DNA from 2 places in the Lactococcus sp. FSL W8-0209 genome. Region 1 is predicted to be linked to the other one. Evidence: predicted binding sites of a transcription regulator. Region 1 holds the regulator's gene; the other holds the start of a gene.
What was found. Region 1 encodes HrcA, which represses chaperone genes, less so after heat shock. Its sites were predicted from a motif close to TTAGCACTCNNNNNNNNNGAGTGCTAA; they were not measured.
Positions count from the first base shown of each region.

Region 1 (7,542 bases):
AAAAGAGATTGGCATTGACTTTATTGGTGGCTATTCTGCTCTTGTGCAAAAAGGCTATCAAAAAGGTGATGAAATTTTGATTAAATCAATGCCTAAAGCCCTAGCAGCAACTGAGCGCGTCTGTGCTTCGGTAAATGTTGGTTCAACTAAAACAGGAATTAACATGACAGCAGTTCGAGATATGGGTGAAACCATCAAAATCATGTCTAAAGGTGATAAATGGCTCAATGCCAAACTTGTTGTCTTTGCTAACGCCGTTGAAGACAATCCATTTATGGCAGGAGCTTTTCATGGAGTTGGGGAAGCAGATACGATTATCAATGTTGGAGTTTCAGGACCTGGTGTAGTTAAACGTGCTCTTGAAAAAGTCCGCGGAGAATCTTTTGATATTTTAGCCGAAACCATTAAAAAGACAGCTTTTAAAATTACAAGAATTGGTCAACTTGTTGGTCAAATGGCTTCAGAAAGACTTAATGTTGAATTTGGAATAGTTGATTTATCACTTGCACCTACACCAGCAATTGGCGATTCGGTTGCACGCGTTTTGGAAGAAATGGGACTTGAAACTGTTGGGACTCATGGAACAACAGCCGCCCTAGCCATGCTTAATGACGCTGTGAAAAAAGGCGGAGTTATGGCAGCTGAACGTGTTGGTGGACTTTCAGGCGCCTTTATCCCAGTTTCAGAAGATGAAGGAATGATTGCCGCTGTCAATTCTGGGGCATTGAATATTGAAAAATTAGAGGCCATGACTTGTGTTTGTTCAGTTGGCTTGGATATGATTGCAATTCCTGAAGAAACACCAGCATCTACCATTGCAGCAATGATTGCTGACGAAGCCGCCATCGGGGTCATTAATCAAAAAACGACAGCAGTACGGATTATTCCAATGGGCAAAGAAGGCGAACAAATTGAATTTGGTGGACTTTTCGGTGTAGCACCAGTTATGAGAGTAAACAAAGCGTCGTCAGCAGATTTTATTGCTCGTGGCGGTCAAATTCCAGCACCAATTCATTCATTTAAAAACTAAAAATACTTTTAAAATTCAGCTCCTAAATATTTCTAAAAAATGATGAGCGCTTCCAAAAATGATATAATAGAAGAAGTGAAAAAATACGGAGGTTATTTTATGGCTTACAAAGTGAATTTTAAAGATGTAGAAACAGTTGGCTTGGAAACTTCGCCGGTAGCCGATTCTTTAGCAGGTTTACGAGCTAATGAAGCACGTTATTTTTGGAATAAGTATAAATTTGAGTATCTCACATATCCAGCTCATGAAAAAGCCGACGAAGTCGCTTTGTTTGAGAAAATTTTACTTGAAGAACGTAATTTAAAATTTTCAGCAAAAATACTCGAAGTTGCTATCTATGAAAATGATGAACTCTATTGGCCTGAATTCTATTACGAAGACGGTATGGTTTTAAATCTGCTCTATGAAAAAGTTGGACAAGAGGGCAAGAAACCAAAACGGGCAGTTGGAATAAAGTTGTCAGTGGGTATGGAAATCCCCAAAGAACTTGAGGGAAAATTCAAATTTGCACGCCAACGTTCAAAACTCGCAGGTGAGATAAGAGGTTCCTACTTTACAATTAAACAGGAATGGCTGTAATTTTCTATATAGATAGAAATATCCTATCGTAATTTTTTTGTTAGAATCAATAAAAAGGGAGTAGAAATGGTAAATATTTATTTAGTTCGACATGGGAAGACAATGTTTAATACAATTGGCAGAGCGCAAGGTTGGTCTGATACACCTTTAACTGCGGCAGGAGAACAAGGAATTATTGAACTTGGTCTAGGCTTCAAAGAAAAAGGCATTAAATTTGACCGAGCTTATTCATCTGATTCTGGACGTACAATCCAAACAATGGGTTTTATCTTGGCTAATTCTGATAATGAAGGAATTCCATACACTTATGATAAAAGAATCCGTGAGTGGTGTTTTGGTTCATTTGATGGTGGCTATGACGGAGAACTTTTTGATGGCGTTCTACCAAGAATATTTACTGAAACTGGAAATCATCATACCGACGAATTTCCTCCAGATGAAGTAATTGCTAATGCGATTTTTGAAGTTGATACGGCTGGCTGGGCTGAACCATGGGAAAAACTTTCAGGACGTATCATGGACGGTTTTACAGATATTGCCAAGGAATCTGAAGCAAAAGGGGCTAAAAATATTGTTATTGTCAGCCATGGAATGACCATTGGAACTTTTGTAAAACTCGCTCACCCAGAACTCCCTCGTCCACATGGTCTTGATAATGGTTCTGTCACTCATTTAAGTTTTGAGGATGGAAAATTTACCATTGGAAAAGTCGGAGACATGTCTTATCGAGAAATAGGGAGTGAAAAGTTAGCTAAAAAATGAAAAGAAGAATAACATTTAGTTTAATCGTGCTTGTTCTTTTGATCATTGGCGCTTTGGGATTTATTTTATTTACCAATGATAAGTCAAATTCAACAAACGAATCATCTAAAAAAACAAGTATTTCGTCTTCTAAAGAGGCGGCAAAGAAAAAAGATTTACCTGACGCTAAACAATCAGATTGGGATTTAGTATTGGTGAGTCGAAAATCACCTAAAGATGAAATGAACCCAACACTGGCAACCGTAAATGGGATTCAAGTTGATCAAAGGATAGCATCAGCGGTTCAACAATTTTTAGCAGCAGCCCAACAAATATCACCAGCTGAACATTTAATCTCAGGTTATCGGTCAGTCTCATATCAAGAAGGGCTTTATCAATCTTATGTCCAAGCAGAAATGAATGGTCAAGGAACAGTAAATTCAAGTGGAAATCCAATTTCAGAAGAAGAAGCGATAAAAAATGTGCAAACTTATTCTCAGCCACCAAGAAGCTCAGAACATCAAACAGGATTAGCGATTGATATGAGTAATATTGATAGCCTAAATGAGAGTCAATATGCAAAACAAGTTGCAGCAATTGCTCAAAAATATGGATTTGTTCTTCGTTTTCCAGAAGGGAAAAAGGCAGAGACAGGAATTGGTTATGAAGACTGGCATTTTAGATATGTTGGTTTAGAAAATGCTAAATATATGACCGAACACAATCTTACTTTAGAAGAATATCTAAAACTATTACCAGCATAAAGGAAATGAAATCATGCTAAACCGAACCAGACTTCTACTCTATGTTAATGTTGCTCTATTTATTTACAGTGTCTCGGAAATGATTAAAGTTCTCCTTGTTCATAATAATTTCTTTAGTCAATTTTTTAATAACTTATCGACAAATATAAAAACATTAACGACTAAAATTTCGTCAACAATTACGAGTTGGCAAAGTTTAATCTATTTATTGATTTTTGCTTTATTAATCTTTCTATTATTGAAATTTTGGCGTTTTACTTTTATACTTTTAGAAATTATTTCGGCACTTTTGATTATAGATTATGCCATACTTTTCATTCAACATGAAGTAAAGTATGAAAGCCTCTTTGTCATTGCTGTAATGGTAATTACAGTCATGAATATTTGGCAAACATCCAAAGATTCCAATCTTTTATAAATGAAATTAGCACTCTAATAAAAAGAGTGCTAATTTTTATGTCTTTTTGCTTGACAAGGTATAAACAAAGGGTTATAATAAATTTGTTAGCACTTATAGATGAAGAGTGCTAAAACAGAAAAAAGCTTGTAGATACTAAACAGAAGTCAAAAGCTCAAGAAATTTTTGAGCTTGCGAAAGAAGTTTTGCGAAACTTCTTATCTGTGGAGAAAGGAGTAGCCATGATTACAGAACGTCAAAGACAAATTTTAAATTTGATTGTTTCTCTTTATGCCAAAGAGCATACGCCAATCGGTTCAAAGTCGCTCCTTGATAGTATTCAAGCTTCTAGCGCTACAATCCGAAACGACATGAAAGTTTTGGAAAAACTAGGCTTGATTCAAAAAGAACACACCTCAAGTGGACGTGTTCCAAGTGTTTCAGGTTATAAGTATTTTGTAGAAAATGTCATCCAGTTAGATGAATTTAGTCAAAATGACTTATTTAAAGTGATGAAAGCTTTTGATGGTGATTTTTATCGCCTATCTGACCTGTTTAAAACAGCAGCTAAAAGTTTATCAGAACTCACTGGTTTGACAAGCTTTGTTCTTAATGCTCCCCAACGTGACCAACAATTAGTTTCATTTGAAATGGTCATGCTGGATAGTCATTCAGTACTTTCAGTTATAACATTAGGGACTGGTGAAGTAAGAACAAATCAATTTATTCTTCCAAAATCCATGACCGAAGCTGATTTAGCAGTCTTTAGTAATCTAGTTAAAGAACGTCTGGTTGGTAAAAAAGTGATTGATATTCACTATACTTTACGAACAGAGATTCCACAGATTGTTCAGCGTTATTTCAAAGTTACGAGTGAAGTTCTCCAACTCTTTGAATCAATTTTTGATGATTTGTTCAAAGAACGGCTGACCGTCGCTGGGCGTAAAAATATCTTTGATTATGCAACTGACAATCTTGCAGAATTATATAAACTCTTTAGCGATGATGAACGGATGCTTCATGAAATTCGCGAAATCACTAATAACGATGAAATGCGTGCCGTTAAATTTGATAATGACGAAAAATACATGAAAAATTTAACGATTATTTCGCAAAAATTTGTTATCCCATATCGCGGTTTTGGTACTCTAACAGTCGTTGGACCTGTAGAAATGGATTATCAAAGGACGTTATCAGTTCTTGACTTAGTTGCTAAAGTTTTAACTATGAAGCTGAGTGACTATTATCGTTATCTTGATGGTAACCATTATGAAATTAGTAAATGATAAAAAAGTTATTTAAAAAAGGAGGGCCTATGTCCGAAGAAACTAAAGAAGAAATCAAAAATGAAAAAGTTGATGAAGAAGTGACTGAGGAGTTAACAGAGGAAGCACTTGAGGATATTGTTGAAGAAGAAATCAATGAACTTGATGAAGCACAAAAGTTAGCGACTGAGTGGGAAAATAAATTCCTTCGCGTTTCTGCAGAAATGCAAAACGTACAACGTCGTGGAAATGAAGAACGTTTGCAACTTATCAAATATCGTTCACAAGATTTAGCAAAAAAAATCTTATCTTCACTAGATAATCTTGAACGTGCACTTGCTGTTGAAGGATTAACGGATGATGTTAAAAAAGGCCTTGAAATGGTCCAAGAAAGCTTGATTTCAGCGCTTAAAGAAGAAGGCGTTGAGGAAGTTTCTTATGAAAGTTTCGACCATAATCTTCACATGGCTGTTCAAACTGTCCCAGCTGATGATGAACATCCAGCTGACAGCATCGTGCAAGTTTTCCAAAAAGGTTACCAACTTCACGAACGTTTACTTCGTCCAGCAATGGTTGTCGTAGCACAGTAAATTAAAAAATAAATTGACCGCAAAGTCTTTAAACTATTCATAAGTAATAAGAAATAAAGGAGATTTAATAATATGTCTAAAATTATCGGTATTGACCTTGGTACAACAAACTCAGCAGTAGCAGTTCTTGAAGGAACTGAATCAAAAATTATTCCAAATCCAGAAGGAAATCGTACAACACCTTCAGTTGTAGCTTTCAAAAATGGTGAAATCATTGTCGGTGACGCTGCAAAACGTCAAGCGGTAACTAACCCAGAAACAATTATTTCTATTAAATCAAAAATGGGAACATCTGAAAAAGTTTCTGCAAATGGTAAAGAATACACACCACAAGAAATTTCAGCAATGATTCTTCAAAACTTGAAAGCTACAGCAGAAGCTTATCTTGGAGAAAAAGTAGAAAAAGCAGTTATCACTGTACCTGCATACTTTAATGACGCTCAACGTCAGGCAACTAAAGATGCTGGTAAAATTGCTGGTCTTGAAGTAGAACGTATCGTTAACGAACCAACAGCAGCAGCTCTTGCTTATGGTCTTGATAAAACAGATAAAGATGAAAAGATTCTTGTATTTGACCTTGGTGGTGGTACATTCGACGTTTCAATTCTTGAACTAGGTGATGGTGTCTTTGATGTTCTTGCAACTGCTGGTAACAACAAACTCGGTGGTGATGATTTTGACCAAAAAATTATTGACTGGATGGTTGCCGAATTCAAGAAAGAAAACGGAATTGACCTTGCCCAAGATAAAATGGCTTTGCAACGTTTGAAAGATGCCGCTGAAAAAGCGAAAAAAGACCTTTCAGGTGTAACAACTACTCAAATCAGCTTGCCATTCATCACAGCTGGTGCTGCTGGCCCTCTTCACTTGGAAATGGCTTTGACTCGTGCTAAATTTGATGAATTGACACATGATCTTGTTGAAGCGACACGTCAACCAGTTCGCCAAGCCCTTTCTGATGCTGGCTTGTCAACTTCTGATATTGACGAAGTTCTCTTGGTTGGTGGTTCAACTCGTATCCCTGCTGTTGTTGAACTTGTTCGTCACGAAACAAACAAAGAACCAAATAAATCAGTAAACCCTGATGAAGTTGTTGCTATGGGTGCAGCAATTCAAGGTGGTGTGATTACTGGTGACGTTAAAGATGTTGTTCTCCTTGACGTTACTCCACTTTCACTTGGTATTGAAACAATGGGTGGTGTCTTCACAAAATTGATTGACCGTAACACAACTATCCCAACTTCTAAATCACAAGTCTTCTCAACTGCTGCTGACAATCAACCTGCTGTAGATATTCATGTCCTTCAAGGTGAACGTCCAATGGCAGCTGATAACAAAACTTTGGGTCGTTTCCAATTAACAGATATCCCTGCAGCACCACGTGGTATTCCACAAATCGAAGTAACATTTGATATTGATAAAAATGGTATTGTTTCTGTTAAAGCTAAAGACCTTGGTACACAAAAAGAACAAACAATCGTTATCAAATCAAACTCAGGTCTTTCTGATGAAGAAATTGATAAAATGATGAAAGATGCTGAAGCAAATGCTGACGCTGATGCAAAACGTAAAGAAGAAGTTGATACACGTAATGAAGCTGATGCTTTAGTTTTCCAAACTGAAAAAACTTTGAAAGACCTTGAAGGAAAAGTAGAAGAAGCTGAAGTTAAAAAAGCTGAAGACGCTAAAGAAGAACTCAAAAAAGCGCTTGAAGGTGAAGATATTGATGATATCAAAGCTAAATCAGAAGCACTTTCTGAAATCGCTCAAAACCTCGCTGTAAAACTTTATGAACAAGCAAATGCAGCTCAAGGTGAAGCTGGACAAGCAACGGATGCTCAAGAAGCTCCAAAAGATGATAATACATTTGATGGTGACTTTGAAGAAAGCAAATAATAATTTATAAAAGCACTGATTCTTTTGTCAGTGCTTTTTTTATAAAAATTGGACAAAATAGACATGTTGTCTAAAAACTATTTCAGATTCTTGCAATCATTTTCTTCTTGTACTATGATGAAATTAGTAAGAGATTGGAGGAGAATTAAAAGTAAAAAGACTAATAAAATTAGTCAAAAAAGATGTTGTTTAGATTAGAGGAGGTTAATTATTATGCGTTATACAAATGGAAATTATGAAGCTTTCGTTCACCCAAGAAAACCAGAAAATGTTGATCAAA
Region 1 covers NZ_JBBOVN010000001.1:1,216,340-1,223,881, forward strand. The annotation lists gene MKX45_RS06070 (PFL family protein) at 1-1,030, shown strand, start outside; gene MKX45_RS06075 (hypothetical protein) at 1,130-1,609, shown strand; gene MKX45_RS06080 (histidine phosphatase family protein) at 1,676-2,371, shown strand; gene MKX45_RS06085 (M15 family metallopeptidase) at 2,368-3,114, shown strand; gene MKX45_RS06090 (hypothetical protein) at 3,128-3,532, shown strand; gene hrcA (heat-inducible transcriptional repressor HrcA) at 3,754-4,797, shown strand; gene grpE (nucleotide exchange factor GrpE) at 4,827-5,366, shown strand; gene dnaK (molecular chaperone DnaK) at 5,439-7,262, shown strand; partial or broken gene MKX45_RS06110 (oleate hydratase) at 7,476-7,542, shown strand, end outside.

Region 2 (7,542 bases), 540 kb from region 1:
GACTCCATTATTAGCTAAGTGGGCAGCACCTGCATCAGTTCCACCTTTAGCCATATAAACTTGGGTTTTAACTTTAGCCTTATCAGCAGTTTCAAGCAAGAAATTTTTCATTCCAGGGAGCATAATATGACCTGGGTCAAAGAAACGAAGCGTTGTTCCTTCTCCAAGACGACCGTTGTCATCACCAAACGTATCGCTAGCAGGTGAACAATCAACAGCAAAGAACAAATCAGGCTTGAACATAGTTGTAGAAACTTTGGCTCCACGAAGGCCAACTTCTTCTTGAACATTGGCTCCGATAATCAATGTAGCAGGTAATTCTTTGTCAGCTAAAAATTCAAGAAGTTCAAGAATCATTAAACAACCATAACGATTGTCCCAAGCTTTAGAAATAATATTTTTACCATTAGCAGAGAGAATTGTTTCAGTTTCTGGAATGATTACATCACCTTGAGCGATTCCAAATTCTGCAGCTTCTGCAGCATTTTCAAAAGCTCCATCAAAGACAATATCAGAAATGGCAGGAATTTGAGGAGTAACACCAGTTCCACGAAGAAGATGTGGAGGAAGCCCACCAGTTACGACAGGAATTTTTTTACCTGTACGTGTGAATAATGTAAAACGTTGTCCAGAGACAACTAAAGGATTCCAACCCCCAAGTGGAACGACCCGGAATGTTCCGTCAGCTTTGATTGAGCTGACCATAAAGCCAACTTCATCCATGTGGGCTGCAATCATAATACGTGGGGCATTTGCTACTTTTGAAGTTTTAGTGACAAATATACCACCAAGACCATCAAATTCTGGTTGATAACCAAGAGCAATCATGCGTGTTTTTAAATAGTCACGAACAGGTCCCTCAAAACCAGAAGTCGCTTGAATTTCTGTCAGTGCTTTTACTTTGTCGAATAGTTCCATTTTTCTCCTCCGGAATACTGAAAAATTTACTGACAGATTTGTCAGCAAAAATTTTGATGATTTACACTATAATTATACCAAGAAATATGTTAAAATTTCCATATGAAAAAAATACTAAAGTTTGGTTTGGGAATTATTGCGGGTGCAACAGTTGCTCACGTTGCTTATCATGGCTATAAAACTATGGAAGAAGAAGTGATTCATGAACTTACTGACAGAGCTCGGCAACATTTTTCAACAAGAAAAATAGACGCTTTTTGGATTTTTGAGGAGCCAACTACGGGTGCTCTTTTTGAGGGAGGACTTGTCAGTGAAAATAAGGCAATCACTTTTGAAATCAATGCTAAAACTTTAGAAGTCTTTGAAAAAAATGAAGAAATTCTGTAAGAAAGCTTAGTATTCATTTAGAAATAAAAGGAGAATGTAGAATGATTATTCCAGAAAATATCGAAAATTTAGCCGAACTTGTAAAAGGACCGGAAAAGACAGTCTTCTTTTTCACGGCTGGTTGGTGCGGAGATTGTAATTTTATTAAGCCAAAAATGCCAGAAATTGAAGTAGAAAATCCAGACTTTAAATTTGTTGAAGTAGACCGTGATGAATATATGGATCTTGCGATTGAATGGGGAATTATGGGAATTCCAAGTTTTGTCGTGATTGAGGATGGCAAAGAAAAAGCTCGTCTAGTAAATAAATTACGTAAAACAAAAGAAGAAGTCAATACTTTCTTAGCGAGTGCGAAATAGTATCATCGCAGGATAAGTGTTGATATATTAAGGATTATATTCTATAATAAACAAAGTTAAGAAATTAAAAGGGAAAAATAAGAAAATGATTGCAACATACAACACAAATGTCGGTGACGTTTTAATGCTTATCACTGCAAATGATAAGGGAGAAAAAGTAAACTTCGAACGTAAGGGAAAAGTAGCTCGTGTTTTTATTGAAGAAACTGGAGCGACGGTTGCTTGGAATATTTTTGAAGCGAAATCTCTATTGGCTAATTTGTCAGGAAATGGTCAAGTCGTCTTATCATCTGATGATATTGAAACGTTGAACAAAGAGCTTGGTAAATCAGGATTTAGCGATGTTCTTGTTCACGATGCACAACCCAAATTTGTTGTCGCTGAAATTGTTGAAATGGAAGATCATCCAGATTCAGACCATTTACATATCTGTAAAGTTAATGTTGGTTTTGCCGATCCAGTACAAATTGTTTGTGGTGCTCCAAACGCAGCTCTTGGCTTAAAAACAGTTGCTGCTTTACCTGGTGCTATGATGCCTAACGGCTCATTGATTTTCCCAGGAGCCCTTCGTGGTGTTCAATCTTACGGAATGCTTTGTTCAGCTCGTGAACTTGAATTACCAAATGCTCCTGAGGTTCGTGGAATCATTGAATTATCATCAGATTTATCCGCTGGTAAAGCTTTTGATTCAGAAACAATGTGGCAAGCATAATAATAAAACTGTCAAAATAGTTTATTTTGGCAGTTTTTTTATCTAAAAAAAATAAAATAAATTTTTCACAAAGTTCACAAGCGCTTACAAAAGAAAATAGAAGGACTTATGCTAAACTGAATAATGTAAAAAGAATTTTACATTTAAAGGAGAATTATTAGCATGAAAATCGTAGTTATCGGTACGAACCACGCAGGCATTGCTACAGCAAATACATTAATTGATCAATATCCAGGCCATGAGATTGTTATGATTGACCGTAACAGTAATATGAGTTACTTGGGGTGTGGGACAGCTATTTGGGTCGGAAGACAAATTGAAAAACCAGATGAGCTGTTTTATGCCAAAGCAGAAGATTTTGAAAAAAAGGGAGTAAAGATATTAACAGAAACAGAAGTTTCAGAAATTGACTTTACTAATAAAATGATTTATGCCAAGTCAAAAACTGGAGAAAAGATTACAGAAAGTTATGATATACTCGTTCTGGCAACAGGTTCACGTCCAATTATTCCTAACTTGCCAGGAAAAGATCTTAAAGGCATTCATTTTTTAAAACTTTTTCAAGAAGGGCAAGCCATTGACGAAGAGTTTGCTAAGAATGATGTGAAACGGATTGCTGTGATTGGTGCTGGTTATATTGGGACAGAAATTGCTGAAGCTGCCAAACGTCGTGGAAAAGAAGTTCTACTTTTTGATGCAGAAAGTACTTCACTTGCTTCATATTATGATGAAGAGTTTGCTAAAGGAATGGATGAAAATCTTGCCCAACATGGAATTGAACTCCATTTTGGGGAATTGGCTCAAGAGTTTAAGGCAAATGAAAAAGGTCATGTATCACAGATTGTAACTAATAAATCAACTTATGATGTTGACCTCGTTATTAATTGTATTGGATTTACAGCCAATAGTGCATTGGCTGGTGAACATTTAGAAACCTTTAAAAATGGAGCAATCAAAGTGGATAAACATCAACAAAGTAGTGACCCAGATGTTTATGCTGTAGGAGATGTTGCCACAATCTATTCTAATGCTTTACAAGACTTCACCTACATTGCCCTTGCCTCAAACGCTGTTCGCTCAGGGATTGTTGCTGGTCATAATATTGGAGGAAAATCAATAGAGTCTGTTGGTGTACAAGGTTCTAATGGAATCTCTATTTTTGGTTACAATATGACTTCTACGGGCTTGTCGGTTAAAGCTGCGAAAAAAATCGGCCTAGAAGTTTCATTTAGTGATTTTGAAGATAAGCAAAAAGCATGGTTCCTTCATGAAAATAATGATAGTGTGAAAATTCGTATCGTTTATGAAACAAAAAGTCGCAGAATTATTGGTGCTCAACTTGCTAGCAAGAGTGAAATAATTGCAGGAAATATTAATATGTTTAGTTTAGCTATTCAAGAAAAGAAAACGATTGATGAATTAGCCTTACTTGATTTATTCTTCTTACCACACTTCAATAGTCCATATAATTACATGACTGTTGCAGCTTTAAATGCAAAATAAACCATAAAAATCTATCAATTGATAGATTTTTTATTTTTTTTGTGACAAATGTCCTAACTTTACGTATAAAAAGTTAGGAGGATTTTATTATGAATAAAACCATGTTAATTGGACGCTTAACCAGTGCGCCAGAAATTTCAAAAACAACAAATGATAAATCATATGTCCGTGTGACCTTAGCAGTTAATCGCCGTTTCAAAAATGAAAAAGGAGAACGAGAGGCAGATTTTATTTCAATTATTATTTGGGGAAAATCTGCAGAAACTTTAGTTTCTTACGCAAAAAAAGGAAGTCTTATTTCAATTGAAGGAGAAATTAGAACTAGAAATTATACGGATAAGCAAAATCAAAAACATTATGTCACAGAAATCTTAGGACTGAGTTATGATTTACTTGAAAGTAGGGCAACAATCGCTTTACGAGAAAGCGCTATAAAGACTGAAGAAACCTTACTTGATGCGGAAGAACTCCCTTTCTAATTTATTTCATAAAATCTAAATGTTTTCTCTTGACTAAATCTGACCATTGAGATAAAATAAGAATATGTTAGCACTCGTTTAATAAGAGTGCTAAAAAATAAAAAATGGAGGAAAATATAATGTTGAAACCTTTAGAGAATCGCGTAGTTTTACGTGTAAAAGAAGAAGAGGAAAAATCAATGGGTGGAATTGTGTTAACAAGCGCTTCCCAAGAAAAACCTCAAACAGCTGAAGTTGTTGCCGTCGGTGAAGGGAAAACAAATCATCATGGAACACTGATTTCTCCACTCGTAAAAGTAGGGGACACAGTAATTTTTGAAAAATTTGCTGGAACGACCGTAAAAATGGATGGTGAAGAATTCTTGATTCTCAAAGATTCAGACCTTCTTGCAATTGTAGAGTAAAATTATAAAAGCAATCATTTTTTTGGTTGTCTTTTGTCTATCTTAAAATCTATAAAATTAAAAATATATTCTTAAAAAGGAGCTAAAATGTCAAAAGATATTAAATTTTCAAGTGATGCTAGAACAGCGATGATGAGTGGGATTGATATTCTTGCTGATACAGTAAAAACAACCCTTGGACCAAAAGGTCGCAATGTTGTTCTTGAAAAATCATATGGATCACCTTTAATTACAAACGATGGTGTAACGATTGCCAAAGAGATTGAACTTGAAGATCATTTTGAAAATATGGGAGCTAAACTTGTTTCAGAAGTTGCTTCAAAAACAAATGATATCGCAGGTGACGGTACAACAACAGCGACAGTTTTGACACAAGCTATCGTTCGTGAAGGTTTAAAAAATGTTACCGCAGGTGCAAATCCAGTTGGTATTCGCCGAGGAATTGAACTTGCTGCTGAAACAGCTGTTGCGTCAATTAAAGAGATGGCAATTCCTGTCCACGATAAATCAGCAATTGCGCAAGTAGCTACCGTTTCATCACGTAGTGAAAAAGTGGGTGAGTATATTTCTGATGCAATGGAACGTGTAGGTTCTGACGGAGTTATCACCATTGAAGAATCAAAAGGGATGCAAACTGAACTCGATGTTGTTGAAGGAATGCAATTTGACCGTGGATATTTGAGTCAATATATGGTTTCTAATACAGAAAAAATGGTTGCTGAATTAGATAATCCTTATATTCTTATTACCGACAAAAAAATCTCAAACATTCAAGAAATTTTACCGCTCCTTGAACAAATCTTGAAAACAAATCGTCCACTTCTTATTGTAGCTGATGATGTTGATGGAGAAGCATTGCCAACGCTTGTTCTTAATAAGATTAAAGGTGTCTTCAATGTTGTAGCTGTAAAAGCACCAGGATTTGGTGATCGTCGTAAAGCTCAATTGGAAGATTTGGCTATCTTGACAGGTGGTACAGTAATTACTGAAGAACTTGGTCTTGATCTTAAAGATGCTACTCTTGAAGCTTTAGGACAAGCAGCTAAAGCAACTGTGGATAAAGACCACACAACAATTGTTGAAGGTGCTGGTTCTGCTGATGCTATTTCTGATCGTGTAGCTATTATTAAAGCGCAAATTGAAAAAACAACTTCTGATTTTGACCGTGAAAAATTACAAGAACGTCTTGCAAAATTAGCTGGTGGTGTTGCAGTTGTTAAAGTTGGTGCTGCAACTGAAACAGAGCTCAAAGCAATGAAACTCTTGATTGAAGATGCACTTAATGCAACACGTGCAGCCGTTGAGGAAGGTATTGTTTCTGGTGGTGGTACAGCACTTGTTAATGCTATTGCTGCTTTGGATAAACTTTCAGAAGAAGGAGATATTCAAACAGGTATTAACATTGTTCGCCGTGCTCTTGAAGAACCAGTTCGTCAAATTGCTGCCAATGCAGGATATGAAGGTTCAGTTATCATTGATAAGCTTCGTTCAGAAGAAGTAGGTACAGGTTTCAATGCTGCAACTGGTCAATGGGTTAATATGATTGAAGAAGGAATTGTTGACCCTGCAAAAGTAACTCGTTCAGCTTTGCAAAACGCGGCTTCTGTTGCTGGTTTAATTTTGACTACTGAAGCAGTAGTTGCTAATAAGCCAGAACCAGCTGCTCCAGCTATGCCTCCAATGGACCCTAGCATGGGAATGGGTGGTATGATGTAATAAAAAAGAACCCTTAGGGTTCTTTTTTTATTTGCTGATGAGTAACTAAATATCGTAAAGTTGACTAGCATGTTCGTGACTAGTATCAAGGATCTTCAAGTCCTTTTTGGTATCGACATCATGTTGCTGTAAGTAACCATCCATAGTAAGATGAGCAAGTTCTTTGATATTATTATTTAAACTCAAGTGCCCTAGAAAAATTCGTTTTGTCTTATTACCATGAATACTAAAAGCAGCCTCAGCGCCGTCCTCATTAGATAAGTGGCCTTGGTCACTTAGGATACGTTGCTTTGTCCGCCAAGGATAGGCTCCCATGCGGAGTATCTCAATGTCATGGTTTGATTCCATAAGATAAGCATCTGCATTTTCAATGGTTCCACGCATTCTATCGGATACATAACCTGTATCAGTTAGCATAACAAAACTTTTGTTATCTTTCATGAAACGATAAAACTGTGGTGCGATAGCATCGTGACTCACGCCGAAAGATTCAATATCAATATCACCAAAAGTCATTGTTTTTCCCATTTCAAACAGATGTTTTTGTTCAACAGGGATTTTTCCTAAAGCATTTTTACTATCTAGTTCAGACCAAGTATCTTCATTTGCGTAAAGGTCAATACCATATTTTCTTGCCAAAACACCAATCCCTTTGATATGGTCACTATGTTCATGGGTAATTAATAAAGCATCAATATCATGAATGTCACGGTCAATTTCTGATAGTAAACTTTCTATTTTTTTTCCAGATAGTCCGGCATCAACAAGAATTTTTTTCTTTGGAGTTTCTAAGTAAAAAGAATTTCCTGTTGAACCAGAGGCTAAAATGGAATATTTAAAGCCATTTTGTTCAGTCATACAGTCTATTGTAGCAGAAAAATAGTGGGATTGCCATGAGCTTTTATATTTTATTTGAAAATAAATTTATCAGGAAACTCATTAGCTTAAGAGAGTTTTTTGTGGTAAAAGTCTAGGTTTATTCAAAAAATGAGTCCACAAATATGTATGGACTCTTTTTAGGGGAAATTATTCATTATCCTCAAATTCAAACTCATCAGTGCCAT
Region 2 covers NZ_JBBOVN010000001.1:679,302-686,843, forward strand. The annotation lists gene pepA (glutamyl aminopeptidase) at 1-918, opposite strand, end outside; gene MKX45_RS03435 (hypothetical protein) at 1,021-1,305, shown strand; gene MKX45_RS03440 (thioredoxin family protein) at 1,347-1,664, shown strand; gene ytpR (YtpR family tRNA-binding protein) at 1,750-2,376, shown strand; gene nox (H2O-forming NADH oxidase) at 2,539-3,879, shown strand; gene MKX45_RS03455 (single-stranded DNA-binding protein) at 3,969-4,358, shown strand; gene groES (co-chaperone GroES) at 4,478-4,762, shown strand; gene groL (chaperonin GroEL) at 4,850-6,478, shown strand; gene MKX45_RS03470 (MBL fold metallo-hydrolase) at 6,524-7,336, opposite strand; gene MKX45_RS03475 (sensor histidine kinase) at 7,505-7,542, opposite strand, start outside.
Region 2: the regulator HrcA is predicted to act here: its motif matches at 4,426-4,452, upstream of groES (co-chaperone GroES).